3 regions of the Kribbella sp. NPDC050459 genome follow, and region 3 is predicted to be linked to each of the others. Evidence: riboswitches for the same ligand, from Rfam matches in the RefSeq annotation. Region 3 holds a riboswitch; each other region holds the start of a gene.

Region 1 (4,979 bases), on a different contig from region 3:
CATCGTGGTCGCCGGTGGGACGGTCGTGATCGCGATCCTCGGTCTGTACGTGTCCGGCGTACCGTTCGTCGGCGCGCTCGGGCTGTCGTCGGCGATCGTGGTCGCGGTCACGGTGCTGGCCGCCCTGACGCTGATCCCCGCGCTGCTGGGGCTGGCGAACCTGAAGGTCCTGAACCGCAAGGACCGGCACCACCTCACCGAGGAACGCGAACTCGAGGCCGGCCTCCCGGATGATTCCGCGGTCGCCGCGCATCGTGCGGAGGAACACGAACGCCGCGACGCCGCGCACGAGCGGAGTGCGTTCGCGCGCTGGGGCCGCAAGGTGAGCGCCCGGCCGTGGCCGTTCGGCATCGCCGCGACGCTGGTGCTGCTCGTCCTGTCGATCCCGCTGCTGTCGATGAACCTCGGCCAGCTCGACGCCGGTACCGACCCGGCCCAGGACTCCAGCCGGAAGGCGTACGACCTGATTGCGCAGGGGTTCGGCCCGGGAGCCAACGGTCCGCTGACGGTCGTCGTCCAGCTGGAGTCGGTGAGTGCGGCCGACAAGCAGTCGGTGCTCAGCGGCCTGGCTTCGACGCTGCAGAAGACCCCGGGCGTGGCCGCCGTCCAGCAGCCGAGCACGAACAGCGCCGGGACGACCGCGATCATCAACGTCGTCCCGACCACGTCGCCGTCGTCGGCCGACACCGAGGACCTGGTCAACCGGATCCGTGACGACGTGCTGCCCGGCCAGAAGGAACCGACGTACGTCGTCGGCACCACCGCCGGGTACGTCGACTTCACCGAGAAGGTGGGCAGCCGGATGCCGTGGCTGATCGGGGCCGTGGTGCTGCTCGCGTTCGTGCTGCTGACGGTGGCGTTCCGCTCGCTGCTGATCGGCGTGAAGGCCGCGGTTCTCAACCTGTTGTCGGTCGGGGCCGCGTACGGCGTGATCGTCGCGGTCTTCCAGTGGGGCTGGGGATCGTCGCTGGTCGGGATCGACGAGAAGGTGCCGATCCCGTCGTTCGTGCCGATGCTGATGTTCGCGATCGTGTTCGGGCTCTCGATGGACTACGAGGTGTTCCTGCTGTCCCGGGTGCACGAGGCCTGGATCGCGACCGGGGACAGCCACCGCGCGGTCGCGATCGGGATCGGCGCGACCGCGCGGGTGATCACCACGGCGGCCGCGATCATGATCGTGGTCTTCCTGAGCTTCGTCCAGGACGACGACCCGACGGTGAAGATGCTGGCGGTCGGCATGGCCGTGGCCGTGCTGATCGACGCCAGCATCGTCAGGATGATCCTGGTCCCGTCCGTGATGACGCTGCTCGGCCCGCGCGCCTGGTGGCTGCCGCGCTGGCTGGACCGGATCGTGCCCGACATCCAGCTCGAGGGCGGAGCGCCGTCGGCGCCCCCGGCGCCACGGGAGAAGGTGGGCTCGGCTCCCTGATCAGTGCCGGAACAACCGGACACCGGTCACGGTCCGGCGGATGCCTCGCTCGGCGCACGCCGCGGCGACCTCGCCGGACCGGATCGACCCGCCGGGCTCCACGATGTGCGTGACGCCGTACCGCTGCGCCTCGTCGACGTTGTCGCTGAAGGGGAGTACGCCGTCGGACACCATCGTGACGCCGGTGAGCGGCTCGTCCGAGCGGCGGGACCACCACAGCGCGGCCTTCTCACCGGCCAGGCGGGTGCAGTCGACGCGGGACTGCTGGCCCGCGCCGATGCCGATCGCCACCGTGTCCTTCACCATCACCACGGTGTTCGACTGGGTGTAGCGGGCGACGATCAGGCCGAGCACGGCATCGTCGGGGAGGTCGCGCGGCACCGGCAGCGCGTCGCGCTCCTGCGTAAGCCGCGCGCCGAAGATCTCCCGTACCTCCTCGGCCGGCGGCTCGAACTCCGGGTCGACCTCGAGCACCAGGTAGGTTCCGCGCTTCTTCGCGGCCAGGATCTCGACGACGCCCTCGTCGTACCCGGGCGCGATGATCCCGTCCGAGACGACCCGCTTCAGCACGCCGGCCAGCTCCAGGTCGACCGGATGCGAGACCGCCACGAAGTCGCCGTACGACGACTTCGGATCGGCGTCCCGGGCCCGGGTGTACGCCGCCGCCACGGTCTCGCCGAGCGCCGCGCCGGCGGGGGAGACGTGCTTGTACGACGCCGCCGCCGGCCTTCCGAGCGCCTGCGCGGCGTCGCGCACCAACTGCCATCCGGTCAAGGCGTCGAGGATGTTGATGTACGACGGTTCGCCCGCGACCACCGTGAACGGCGGGTGCTCGACAGCGGCCGTTTGATGAGGATTCGTTCCGTACCGCAGGCGCATCGCGACCTCCGAGTCGATCGGAGGCGCCCAGGCGGACGACGCCCTGTAGTTCGCTCCCTGGTGGTGATCCACCCTCGCCAGTCGCGGTGCGGCCAGACTACTTCGTGGCGCGGACGACGAGCATCGGCGCGTCCGCGGTCGGCGGCTCCCCGTGCCACCCGCTCTCGATCGTCACGCCGGTGAACCCGGCCTGCCGCAGATCGGCGGTGATCTCCTCGGCCGTCCGGAAGTACAAGACGTTGCGGTAGACCGCGTCGTGGCCGTCCGGGAAGACGTTGTGGGCATCGAACACCACGCGCCCGCCGGCGATCTCGATCAGCTCGAGCCACTCCTTCAGATGTCCGGCCGCGGTGTCGCGCTCGCCGTACGTCGCGTCGCTCGTCCACTGCTCCCACGCGCGGGCCGCCGGGTTGCGCGACTCGAACGCGAACATCCCACCGGGACGCAGCGCGGCGGCGAGCGCTGTCACCGACGCCTGGTGTTCCGCGACGTGCATCATCGTGTTGCCGCTGCTGACCACGAGATCCGCATCGCCGCTCGGCTCGACCACGTGATGGTCGCCGTCGATCCAGGTGACCGCCTCGGCGCCCGGCTGGCGGCGTGCGTAGCCGAGCATCGTCGGGCTCGGGTCGATGCCGATCACCGCCCGGCCCGGCGCGACGAGGGACCGGGTGAGGAGACCGGTGCCGCAGCCGAAGTCGATGACCTTCGTCGTGCCCTCGGCCAGTGACCGGTAGTAGGCGTGGTCGTCGCCCGGCGGGTTGTCCAGGTCGTACAGATGCACCAGCTGCTCGTCGCCGTACGGATCGTCAGTCACGTATCGCATGCTAGGCAGCCGCGTCGGCCGCGGACCAGGAAAAGAGGGGAGCCGGTGCGGGGGACGAGTTCCGCACCGGCTCGATCAGGGGATCAGACCGCGGAGACCCAGGCGTAGATGTCGGCGGGACGGCCGGCGTTCCCGGCGTGCTGCGGGTCGAACGGCCCGTGCTTGCGCACCTCGTTGCCCGAGTTGCCCTCGACCGTGCTGATCCTGCCGTCGGTGCCGACGGCAACGACCACGCCGGTGTGCACGCTGGTGTCGGTGTCATCCGGGCCGGTGCCGTAGAGCACGATGTCACCGGGCTGCATGCCGGTGTCGCCGTCGTGCGTGCGGCCCTTTCCCTGGCCCCAGGTGTAGATGTCGCCGGTGAAGCCGTAGTTGGGGATCTGGATGCCGGCCTGCCGCCAGGTCCAGGTGGCGAAGTGCGCGCACCACGCCTCGCACGGTCCGTACGGGTTGCAGTTGCTGCCGGGCGGTGTCTCCTGCTGGCCCACCTCGCCGTTGGCCGCGTTCACGATGGTTGTCCGGGTGTCGGCCGCGGCGGCGGTCAGCGACAGCGATCCGCAGAGGGCGACGGCAACGGCCGCCACGAGCATTCGTACCGAGAGGCGCATGGTCACTCCGATCGGGAGAGGGGGCGGTGGAAACCTTCGAGCGCGCGACCCCAGTATGTGACTGATTAACCTCACAGAGCCATTGCGGCGGCATCAAGTTACCGACACGCTGATCGTAAGACGGCTGTCCCAGATATTGAGACACAGGCGAGCCCAACTTGACCCGGTCGCCGGTTGTCGGCGAATAATGCCTACATGCGATCGATTCTCCTCGTACTTGTGCGGCGCGCCGACTGACGCGACCACAGAGTCGAGCGCGCCCCTTCAGCCAACCCGGCGGAAGGGGTTTTTTGTTGCCAATGCGACTATCTGCGACCCAGTAGCGCGGCGGGAACGACCACGAGCGAGGATGGATCGGTCGCGAAAAGCGCAGCTTTTTCGGCACAACAGCGTGACTGACTGAGGGAAGGCACTCATGAGTGAGCAGCTGACCGGGGCACAGGCTCTGATCCGCGCACTGGAACATGCCGGGGTCGACACCGTCTTCGGCATCCCGGGCGGCGCGATCCTCCCGGCGTACGACCCGATGCTCGACTCGACCCAGATCCGCCACATCCTGGTACGTCACGAGCAGGGCGCCGGCCACGCCGCCCAGGGGTACGCCGCGGCGTCCGGCAAGGTCGGCGTCTGTATGGCCACCTCGGGACCGGGCGCGACGAACCTCGTCACCCCGATCGCCGACGCGTACATGGACTCGGTGCCGCTGGTGGCGATCACCGGGCAGGTCGCGAGCGCCGCGATCGGCACCGACGCCTTCCAGGAGGCCGACATCCGCGGCATCACGATGCCGATCACCAAGCACAACTTCCTGGTCAACAACCCGGACGAGATCGCCACCACGATCGCCGAGGCCTTCCACATCGCCTCCACCGGCCGGCCCGGCCCGGTGCTGGTCGACGTGACCAAGGACGCGATGCAGACCAAGGGCGTCGACTTCCAGTGGCCGACCGAGCTCTCGCTGCCCGGCTACCGGCCGGTGACCCGCCCGCACCCCAAGCAGGTGCGTGAGGCGGCCCGCCTGATCGCCGCGGCCGAGAAGCCGGTGCTGTACGTCGGCGGCGGCGTGATCCGTGCGCAGGCCAGCGCCGAGCTCAAGGAGCTCGCCGAGCTGCTCGGCATCCCCGTCGTCACCACGCTGATGGCCCGCGGCGCCCTGCCGGACACCCACGAGCTGCACTTCGGGATGCCCGGCATGCACGGCTCGGTGTCCGCCGTCGGCGCGCTGCAGCGGTCCGAC
Region 2 (4,979 bases), on a different contig from region 3:
TAGTAGAGCGCTCGTCTGCGACATTGGCCGGCTCCGCGTGCTCCGCGACAGTGGCTGAATGCACTTCACCGAGATCACCGACGAGCTGGTCGAGTCCTACCGGCGGGACGGCTTCGTCGTCCTCGATCAGGCCCTCCCACCCGAAGAGGTCACCGCGCTCCACACTGCCGCCGAGCAGCTCTGCCGCGGCGACCTCGGCACCGTCGAGGGCGCTCCGGACACGGAGTCCACCGACGACGTCCTGCGGCAGTTCCTCTGCATCCACCACCCGCACAAGGCGTCCGACGTCGCGCTCGCCGCCCTGCACGCGCCGCGCGTGGTCGAGACGTTGACCGCGGTCATCGGGCCGAACGTCAAGGCGATGCAGTCCATGCTGTTCATCAAGGCCGAGGGCAGGCCGGGCCAGGCGTGGCATCAGGACGAGTTCTTCATCCCGACCAGGGACCGCTCGCTGACCGCGGCCTGGATCGCACTCGACGACGCCACCGTGGAGAACGGCTGCCTGTGGGTCTTGCCGGGCTCGCACCGGCGTGGGGTCATCTATCCCGATCGGGAGCAGGACGATCTCCGCTTCGACTGCACGGTGGAGGCATTCGACTTCCCGTACTCCGACGACGACGCCGTACCGGTCGAGGTGCCGGCCGGCTCGGCGGTGATCTTCAACGGCTACCTCCTGCACCGATCACTGCCGAACACCGGCCGCCGCGGTCTCCGCCGCGCGCTCGCCAACCACTACATGAGCGCCGAGTCGCTGCTCCCCTGGCACTCCGTGCCGGACGGCGTTCACGTCGCCAAGCACGACTACCGCGACATCGTCATGGTCGCCGGCACCGACCCGTACGCCTACAAAGGCCTCGACGACATCGCCCGGCCGCACTCCCGCCCGGACAAGGACGGCGGCTGCGACCGCTAGGACACGCCCTACCGCAGCTGGGCCTCGGCGGCGTCGGCGGTTTGCTCCAGGAGGAGGGCGATCGTCATCGGCCCGACGCCGCCCGGGACCGGCGTGATCAGCCGGGCGACCTCGGCCGCCTCCGCGAAGTGCACGTCACCGACGTTGCCCTCGTTGTAGCCGGCGTCGACCACCACGGCGCCGGGCTTCAGCCAGTCACCGCGGACGAAGTTCGCCTTGCCGACGGCGGCGATCACGACGTCCGCGGTCCGGACCAGTTCCGGCAGGTCGCGCGTCCGGGAGTGCGCGTACGTGACGGTCGCATTCGATGCCAGCAGCAACATGCCGGCCGGCTTGCCGAGGATCGGGCTGCGGCCGATCACCACCGCGTGCGCCCCTTCGAGCGGGACGTCGTACGCCGCGAGCAGTCGCATGATCCCGCCGGGCGTCGCGGACCGGAACCCCGGGTCCTTGGTGTCGTTGAACGCCATCGCCGCGAACGAGCGCATGGTCACGCCGTCGACGTCCTTCGCCGGGTCGATCGCCTCGAACGCGGCCCGCTCGTCGATCTGCGCCGGCACCGGGTGCTGCAGCAGGATCCCGTGCACCGCCGGGTCGCCGGACAGCTTGGTGATCTCCGCGACGAGTTCGGCGGTGGTCGTCGTGGCCGGCAGTACGACGCTGCGCGACGCGATCCCGGCCTTCTTCGACCGGTTCTGCTTCATCCGCACGTACGTCGCCGACGCCGGGTCGTCACCCACCAGAACGGTCGCCAGGCACGGCTGGACGCCGTACTGCTCCTGCAGGGCGCGGGCGCGCTCTGCAGTCTTGGCGACCATCTCGGCCGCGAGATCGGTCCCGATCATGAGATCAGCGGTCATCTGGAGCACTCCTGTGTCGCAGAAGGTGCCCAGGCGCGCGGCGAAGCCGGATGGCAGACCGTTCCCCGGTGGTCGTCCACCTCAGCGCCAGTCGCGGTCCGCCGCCAGGATACCGGCCCCTTACGCGCGCTTCAGCGCGAGGACGGGGATGGTCCGGACACCGGCGGTCCGGCGTTCGTAGTCGGCGAAGCCCGGGTAGCGGCGCGCCTGCTCGGCGTAGATGCGGTCGCGCTCGCCGCCGGTCACGTCGGTGACCGTGACGTCGTGCTTCTCGGTGCCGATCTCGACGGTGCCCTTACCGGCGGCGACGAGGTTGCGGTACCACTCCGGGTCGGTGGGCGCGCCGCCCTTGCTGGCGAAGACGTAGATCACGTCCGGGTCGGTCTCGTCGGCGAGATACATCGTCGGAGCGACGTACTCCTGCCCGCTCTTGCGGCCGTAGTGGTGCAGCAACACCATCGGTGCACCCTCGAACTGGCCTCCGACCTTGCCTTCGTTGGCCCGGAACTCCTCGATGACGTTCGCGTTCCAGTCGCTCATATCGATCCTCCGCAGTGTGTCAAAGCAATCCTGCGTGGTCCAACGCCAGATAGGCCGCGTCGATTCCGGTCATCGCACCGGGAGTGCGCAGCTCGGCGCGGAACGCGTCCACGGTCAGCTCGACCGGGACACAGTCCTCGGTCTCGTCCAGCTGCTGCTTCCCGTCCGGGCGGCAGCCGCGCGCGATCCCGACGTACTTGCGGTACGTCGAGGACGCCGACGACCACTGCCAGCCGACGATGTCGAGCGACTCACAGAGGTAGCCGGTCTCCTCCTCGAGCTCCCGGGCGCCGGCGAGCGCGGGGTCTTCGCCCGGCTCGACGTAGCCGCCCGGCAGGTTGGTGACGACCCGGTCCGGACCGGCCCGGAACATCCGCACCGTCACGATCCGGCCTTCGGGGGTCAACGGCAGCACCGTCACACCGGACGTGATCCCGGCCGCGGACCTCGGGCCGAATACGTCCCAGTCGACCTCGCGACCGTCCGGCATCCGGTAGCGGCGCAGGTTCACCGTCAGGAACCGGTGGAAGCCGGGCTCCTCCCCCAGCAGCTCCCACGGCTCCGGATCCCCGACCCGGGCGACAGTCAACTGGCCCGAGAACTGCTCAGCCGCCACCTCGTCGGTAGCGGCTGAGCTCTCGTTCCGGTCCGTCACAGCGGACGGTCGGTGTCGGGATCCTCCGGCGGCGCGACCGGCGCGTCGTCCTCCGCCGGGGCCACCGGAGCCTCGTCGGCCGGCGACTCGCCCGATGCCTCAGACTCCTCCTCGGCCGGCTCCGTGGGAGCCTCGGCCGGGCGGGACTCGCTCAGGATGCCGGCGAGCGTCTCCTCGGACATCCGCTTGAACTTGCGCACCTGCGACCGGGTCCGGTCCAGAACCGCGACCTCGAGCTGGTCCGGCGTCAGCTCCCGGACCTCGGTGCCGTCGTGGCCGAGCGCGTCCACGGCGAGCCGGAGCGCGCCGGCCAGCGAGATGCCCTCGCTGTAGTGCTCGCCGACGTAGTCCGCGACCTGCTCGGCCGGGCCGCCCATCACGGCGTACCCCCGGACGTCGGCGATCGAGCCGTCGTACGTCAGCCGGTAGATCTGGTCCTCGGCCGGGCTCGCGCCGATCTCGGCGACCAGGATCTCGACCTCGAGCGGCTTCTCACCGCCGGAGGAGAAGATCGCGCCGAGGGTCTGCGCGTAGGCGTTGGCCAGCGCCCGGCCGGTGACGTCGCGGCGGTCGTAGGAGTACCCGCGCATGTCGGCGAGCCGGACGCCGGCGATCCGCAGGTTCTCGAACTCGTTGTACCGCCCGACAGCGGCGAACGCCATCCGGTCGTAGATCTCCGCGACCTTGTGCAGTGCAGGCGAGCGGTTCTCCGCGACGAACAGGATGCCGTCGGCATATTGCAGCGCGATCGCGCTGCGGCCCTTGGCGATGCCTTTGCGGGCGAAGTCCGCCCGGTCCCGCATCAGCTGCTCGGGCGAGACGTAGAAGGGAACGCTCATCGAAGGTGTCGTCCTCGTCAGTCGATCGAGATCTTGGTCAGGTCAGGGACGCCGAGGCCGGGCCGTCGGGACGCTGGTGCCGCTGGCTCCAGGCCGCGTCGACGAGCGTCGCGACCTCGTCCTCCGGCAGCCGCCGGTACCCGTCCGCGGTGACCACGCCGACCACCGGGAAGATCCGCCGGAGCATGTCCGGGCCGCCGGTCGCAGAGTCGTCGTCGGCCGCGTCGATCAGCGACTGGATCGCCACCGTCGCGCAGTCGGTCTCGGACAGGTCCTCGCGGTACAGCTTCTTCAGCGCGCCGCGGGCGAACAGCGAGCCCGAGCCGACGCTGTAGAAGTGGGTCTCCTCGTACCGACCGCCGGTCGGGTCGTAGGAGAAGATCCGGCCGCCCTTGATGTCCTCGTCGTAGCCCGCGAACAGCGGCACCACGGTGAGGCCCTGCATGGCCATCGGCAGATTGCCGCGGATCAGCGCGCTCAGCCGGTTGGCCTTGCCGTCGAGGCTGAGCGTGGCGCCCTCGAGCTTCTCGTAGTGCTCCAGCTCGACCTGGAACAACCGGACCATCTCGATCCCGAAGCCGGCCGAGCCGGCGAACGCGACCGCCGAGTACTCGTCGGCGGGGAAGACCTTCTCGATGTCACGCTGGGCGATGATGTTGCCCATCGTGGCCCGCCGGTCGCCGGCCATGATCACGCCACCGGGAAAGGTGGCCGCCACGATCGTCGTGCCGTGCGGGACTTCGCTGGACAGGTCACCCTGGCCCAGGGACCGTCGTCCGGGCAACAGGTCGGGCGCGTGCCCGGCCAGGAAGTCCATGAACGACGAGCCGCCTGGGGTCAGGAAGGCTTCCGGCAGCCGGCCGGAGGCATCAGATGTCATCGAGCGGTTCACTCCCCACCCTTTTGCACGAAACCGCGGACGAACTCCTCGGCGTTCTCCTCGAGCACCTCGTCGATCTCGTCCAGGATCGAGTCGACGTCCTCGTCGAGTCGCTCTTTGCGCTCCTGGACGTCCTCCGACGCCTCGACCTGCTCGACCTCTTCCTCGGTCGACGAACGCTTCGGCTGCTTGTGCTGCTGACCGCCGTCCTTCGCCATGGCACACCTCCTAGAACCGCTGGGAGGGCCGCCCAACCGACCCTCAAGAGCGACCCTACCCGGCGGCACCCCCA
Region 3 (4,979 bases):
GCCAGCGGCCCGTAGATCGACGTACCGCCGACCGTGCTCTGCAGGATCCACCGGAGCACGAAGCTGCCCAGGATCCAGATCGACAGCGCCAGGAACGAGCCGGGCAGGTCGGAGACCCACGGCGTCCGGATCGGGACCGACAGGTGGTACAGGGTGTTCAGGAAGCCCGCGGACAGGATCGTGACCACCGGCCAGTACAGCTGGTTCAGGAAGTCCAGCCGGTGCGGCAGCAGCGCGTCGACCGCGTTCGGTCCGGCCAGCACCAGCGGCAGGACGATGACCCCGATGACGAGGGCCGCGCAGTACAGCGAGAACGACAGCGCCCGGGTCCGGACGATGCCCCGCTTGCCGCCCATCCCGTACATGATCGTGATGGTGTCGACGAACACGTTCAGCGCGCGGCTGCCGGACCACAGGGCCAGCACGAAACCGATCGAGATGACGTCCGGCCGGCCGCCGTTCAGCACCTGGTCGAGGGTCGGCGCGATGACGTTCTTGATCGAGTCGTCGGTCAGCGCCCGGGCGGCCAGGTCGACGATCTGCTGCTTGATGTCGTTGATCGTCTCGACCTCGAACCACTTGCTCGCGATGTAACCGAGCGAGCCGGCCAGCCCGAAGATCAGCGGCGGCAGCGAGAGGATCGCGAAGAACGCCCCCTCGGCCGCGAGTCCGGTGACCCGGTAGCGCAGACAGACGCCGACCGTCTGGGTGAGCAGCTTCCAGGTCGTCGCGGGGACCTTGCGAACCCATGCCAATGAGAGGGAGCTCCCACCAGTGGGTCCTGCCCCAGAACGTGCCATACCGCTTACCGTACTGACATGGCGGACCCATTCGCGGTAACGAATCAGGCTCCCCCACTGCGGGGCGTGAACTTCTTCACCCAGGACCGGCCCCTCGGTGACGCTCTGCGTCCGTACGCCGACCTGACGGCGGATCCCGGACTCGGCCGGATCGGCGAGCTCGCGGGCTCCGAGGAGGCCCGTGCGCACGCCCTCCCCGCGAACCAGAACCCGCCGGTCCTGCGCACCCACGACCGCTACGGGAACCGGATCGACGAGGTCGAGTTCCACCCGTCGTGGCACTGGCTGATGGAGCAGGCCGTCGGGTTCGGGCTCCAGGCCGCGCCCTGGACGACACAGCCGAGCGACCACCCGGCGCCACACCTGACCCGCGCCGCGGGGTTCTACCTGTGGTCGCAGGTCGAGCCCGGGCACGGCTGCCCGATCTCGATGACGTACGCCGCGGTGCCGGCGCTCAGGGCGGACGAGCAGCTCGCCAAGGAATGGGTCCCGCAACTGGCGTCGACCCGGTACGACGTACGGCGGTTGCCGGTCGCGGCGAAGCACGGCGTACTCGCGGGGATGGGGATGACCGAGAAGCAGGGCGGCTCCGACGTCCGGGCGAACCTCACGACCGCGACCCCGGCCGGGGACGTGTACCAGCTGAACGGGCACAAGTGGTTCTGCTCCGCGCCGCAGGTGGACCTCTTCCTGGTCCTGGCGCAGGCGCCGGACGGACTGAGCTGCTTCGTCGTACCGCGGGTTCTTGCCGACGGCAACCGGAACCCGTTCGCGCTGCAGCGGCTCAAGGACAAGCTCGGGAACCGGTCGAACGCGTCGTCGGAGGTCGAGTTCCACGGCACCATCGGGTACCGGCTGGGAGACGAGGGCGCCGGGGTGCGGACGATCATCGAGATGGTCGCGGCGACCCGTCTGGACTGTGTGCTCGGCTCCGCGGCCCTGCAGCGGCGGGCGCTGGTCGAGGCTGCTTGGCATACGCGGCACCGGAGCGCGTTCGGTGGGTTGCTGGCGGACAAGCCGGCCATGCAGAACGTGTTGGCGGATCTCGCGATCGAGTCCGAGGCGGCGACGGCCCTGGGGATGCGCCTGGCCGCCGCGGTGGACGCCGCGACCGCGGGCGACCCGCAGCAGGCGGCGTTCCGGCGGATCGCGCTGCCGCTCGCGAAGTTCTGGGTGTGCAAGCGGACGCCGTTCATGGTGGCCGAGGCGCTGGAATGCCTCGGCGGGAACGGGTACGTCGAGGAGTCCGGGCTGCCGCTGCTCTACCGGGAGTCGCCGCTGAACTCGATCTGGGAAGGATCAGGCAACGTCAACGCGCTCGACGTCCTGCGGGCGCTGCGCCGCCCGGAGTCGCTCGACGCGTGGCTGACGGAGATGGCTGCCGTTCAGGGTGCCGATCAGCGGCTGGACGCGGCGGTGAACGACGTACTGCAAGCGCTTGCTGACACCGAGAATGCCGAAGCGGGCGCGCGCAGGCTGGCCGGACAGATGGCTCTTTGCCTCCAGGCATCGTTGCTGATCCGGCATTCCGCGCCCGAGGTCGCGGACGCATTCGTCGCGTCGCGGCTGGCGGGTGACTGGGGCGGAGTGTTCGGGACGCTGCCGCGCACGACGCCGTTCGATCGGATCCTCGAGCGCGCGATAGGGTGAGGCGTCGCGACTGGCGCGCTAGGTGGAGAACCACCGGGGAGCGAAGAACGCGGGCACCGTGCGCCTGGGTGCCGGCGACCCACTGCAACCGCAGGAGAGACAACGATGACTCAACCCTTCGACGCCGCCGCCGCGTCGGCCGCGTACAACAACGCGCTGCAGGTGATCGCCGCGGTGGAGCCCACCATCGCCGGCGCGATCAAGGCCGAGCTGGCCGACCAGCGGTCCTCGCTGAAGCTGATCGCGAGCGAGAACTACGCCTCCCCCGCCACCTTGCTCACGATGGGCAACTGGCTGTCGGACAAGTACGCCGAGGGCACCATCGGGCACCGCTTCTACGCCGGCTGCCAGAACGTCGACACCGTCGAGCAGACCGCGGCCGACCACGCGCGGGCCCTGTTCGACGCGCCGCACGCCTACGTCCAGCCGCACTCCGGCATCGACGCGAACCTGGTCGCGTTCTGGGCGATCCTGGCCCAGCGGATCGAGTCCCCGGCGCTGGCCGAGGCGGGCGCGAAGCACGTCAACGACCTGAGCGAGGAGGACTGGACCAAGCTCCGCAAGGCGCTCGGCGACCAGAAGATGCTCGGTATGTCGCTGGACGCCGGCGGTCACCTGACGCACGGTTTCCGGCCGAACATCTCCGGCAAGATGTTCAACCAGCACTCCTACGGCACCGACCCGGCGACCGGCCTGCTCGACTACGACGACGTCGCCCGCAAGGCCCGCGAGTTCAAGCCGCTGATCCTGATCGCCGGCTACTCGGCGTACCCGCGCAAGGTGAACTTCGCGACAATGCGCGAGATCGCCGACGAGGTCGGCGCGACCCTGATGGTCGACATGGCGCACTTCGCCGGCCTGGTCGCGGGCAAGGTCTTCACCGGCGACTTCGACCCGGTCCCGCACGCGCACGTCACGACGACCACGACGCACAAGTCGCTGCGCGGCCCGCGCGGCGGCATGGTCCTGTGCCAGCCGGAGTACGCCGAGTCCGTCGACCGCGGCTGCCCGATGGTCCTGGGCGGCCCGCTCAGCCAGACGATGGCCGCGAAGGCCGTCGCGCTGGCCGAGGCGCGGCAGCCCTCGTTCCAGCAGTACGCGCAGGCGGTCGCCGACAACGCGGTCACGCTTGCCGAGGGTCTGATGAAGCGCGGCGTCAAGCTGGTGACGGACGGCACCGAGAACCACCTGGTCCTGCTCGACGTCTCGTCGTACGGCGTCACCGGCCGGCAGGCCGAGTCCGCGCTGCTCGACGCGGGCATCGTCACCAACCGCAACGCCGTCCCGCGCGACCCGAACGGCGCCTGGTACACGTCGGGCGTCCGGATCGGTACGCCGGCGCTCACCACGCGCGGCTTCGGCGCCGACGAGTTCGACCGGGTCGCCGAGCTGATCGTCGACGTGCTCTCCGCGACCACGCCGACGACCACCTCTGCGGGCGCACCGTCCAAGGCGAAGTACGTGCTGGCCGACGGCGTCGCCGACAAGACCAAGGCCGCCTCGGCCGAGATGCTCGAGAAGTTCCCGCTGTACCCGGGCCTCGTGCTCAACTGACACGCAAACCAGCGCCCGCTCCCCCCGTGGAGCGGGCGCTGTGTCGTGTGATCAGGAGTCCTGCACACCCATCAGGACGTCCGGCGACGGTTTCGCGGCACGCTTCGGCATCAGTACGGCCGCGAGGACCGCGCCGGTGACAGCGATGCCGGCGGACACCCACATCGTGGTGTTCAGGCTGGTGAGGAAGGCGTCGCGCACGCTGTTCGCGAGGTCGGCCGACCCCGTCTTCGCGGCCACCGCGAGTCCGCCGCCGAGGCTCTTCTCGACCGCGTCCGCTGCCTGCGCCGGCAGACCTGCGGTGTCGACGTCGTGGCGATAGACCGAGTTCAGGACGGTGCCGAGGACGGCGACTCCCACCGTGCCGCCGACCTGGCGGAACGCCTGCAGCAGGCCCGATCCGGTGCCGGCCCGCTCCGGGTCGAGGACGCCGAGCGCCGCGTTCATTGCCTGCGGCATCGAGCACCCGAGGCCGAAGCCGACCACGGCGAACCAGGTCGCGGTGTAGCCGTACCCGGTGCCGAGGTCGGTGAAGGCGCCGAGCACGAACCCGGCCGCCATCACCGCGAAACCGGTCATCACGACCAGCCGGGTGCCGACGCGGGCCTCGACCGGTTCGGCCAGCTTCGCGCCGACCGTCATGCCGCCGATGAACGGCAGCAGCTTCAGCCCGGTGTGCAGCGCGTCGGACCCGTTGATGCCCTGGAAGTACTGCGGCATCGTGAACAGCAGCCCGAAGATCGCGAACACCGAGACCGTCAGCAGTACGGCGCCGCCGGTGAACACCTTCTCGCTGAACAATCGCAGCTCGATCAGCGGACCGGCGGCCCGCCGCTGCCAGAGCAGGAACGCGCCGATCAGGACGACGGCCAGCGCGAGGTACACGATCGTGACGCCGTCACCCCAGGACGTCTCGCCGGCCTTCGTCACGCCGTACACCAGAGCGGCCAGACCCGCGCTGGACAAGACGATGCC

The links. Region 3 has a riboswitch for ZMP and ZTP ahead of AB0I12_RS14320 (glycine hydroxymethyltransferase). Riboswitches for the same ligand answer to the same signal wherever they lie in the genome.
Region 1: linked by a shared signal. The riboswitch ahead of AB0I12_RS17815 (5-aminoimidazole-4-carboxamide ribonucleotide transformylase) and the one ahead of AB0I12_RS14320 (glycine hydroxymethyltransferase) in region 3 are both predicted to bind ZMP and ZTP.
Region 2: linked by a shared signal. The riboswitch ahead of AB0I12_RS05650 (bifunctional 5,10-methylenetetrahydrofolate dehydrogenase/5,10-methenyltetrahydrofolate cyclohydrolase) and the one ahead of AB0I12_RS14320 (glycine hydroxymethyltransferase) in region 3 are both predicted to bind ZMP and ZTP.

Annotation. Positions count from the first base shown of each region.
Region 1 is NZ_JBFAJQ010000004.1:380,375-385,353, forward strand. Features, by position in the region: gene AB0I12_RS17810 (MMPL family transporter) at 1-1,429, shown strand, start outside; gene AB0I12_RS17815 (5-aminoimidazole-4-carboxamide ribonucleotide transformylase) at 1,430-2,308, opposite strand; ZMP/ZTP riboswitch at 2,327-2,403, opposite strand; gene AB0I12_RS17820 (class I SAM-dependent methyltransferase) at 2,406-3,134, opposite strand; gene AB0I12_RS17825 (CHAP domain-containing protein) at 3,218-3,742, opposite strand; gene AB0I12_RS17830 (acetolactate synthase large subunit) at 4,158-4,979, shown strand, end outside.
Region 2 is NZ_JBFAJQ010000001.1:1,231,980-1,236,958, reverse strand. Features, by position in the region: gene AB0I12_RS05655 (phytanoyl-CoA dioxygenase family protein) at 59-913, shown strand; gene AB0I12_RS05650 (bifunctional 5,10-methylenetetrahydrofolate dehydrogenase/5,10-methenyltetrahydrofolate cyclohydrolase) at 922-1,773, opposite strand; ZMP/ZTP riboswitch at 1,794-1,878, opposite strand; gene AB0I12_RS05645 (nitroreductase family deazaflavin-dependent oxidoreductase) at 1,894-2,313, opposite strand; gene AB0I12_RS05640 (NUDIX hydrolase) at 2,333-2,968, opposite strand; gene prcA (proteasome subunit alpha) at 2,965-3,807, opposite strand; gene prcB (proteasome subunit beta) at 3,845-4,687, opposite strand; gene AB0I12_RS05625 (ubiquitin-like protein Pup) at 4,696-4,905, opposite strand; gene dop (depupylase/deamidase Dop) at 4,961-4,979, opposite strand, start outside.
Region 3 is NZ_JBFAJQ010000003.1:651,533-656,511, forward strand. Features, by position in the region: gene AB0I12_RS14310 (YhjD/YihY/BrkB family envelope integrity protein) at 1-755, opposite strand, end outside; gene AB0I12_RS14315 (acyl-CoA dehydrogenase family protein) at 819-2,450, shown strand; ZMP/ZTP riboswitch at 2,447-2,527, shown strand; gene AB0I12_RS14320 (glycine hydroxymethyltransferase) at 2,556-4,004, shown strand; gene AB0I12_RS14325 (DHA2 family efflux MFS transporter permease subunit) at 4,056-4,979, opposite strand, start outside.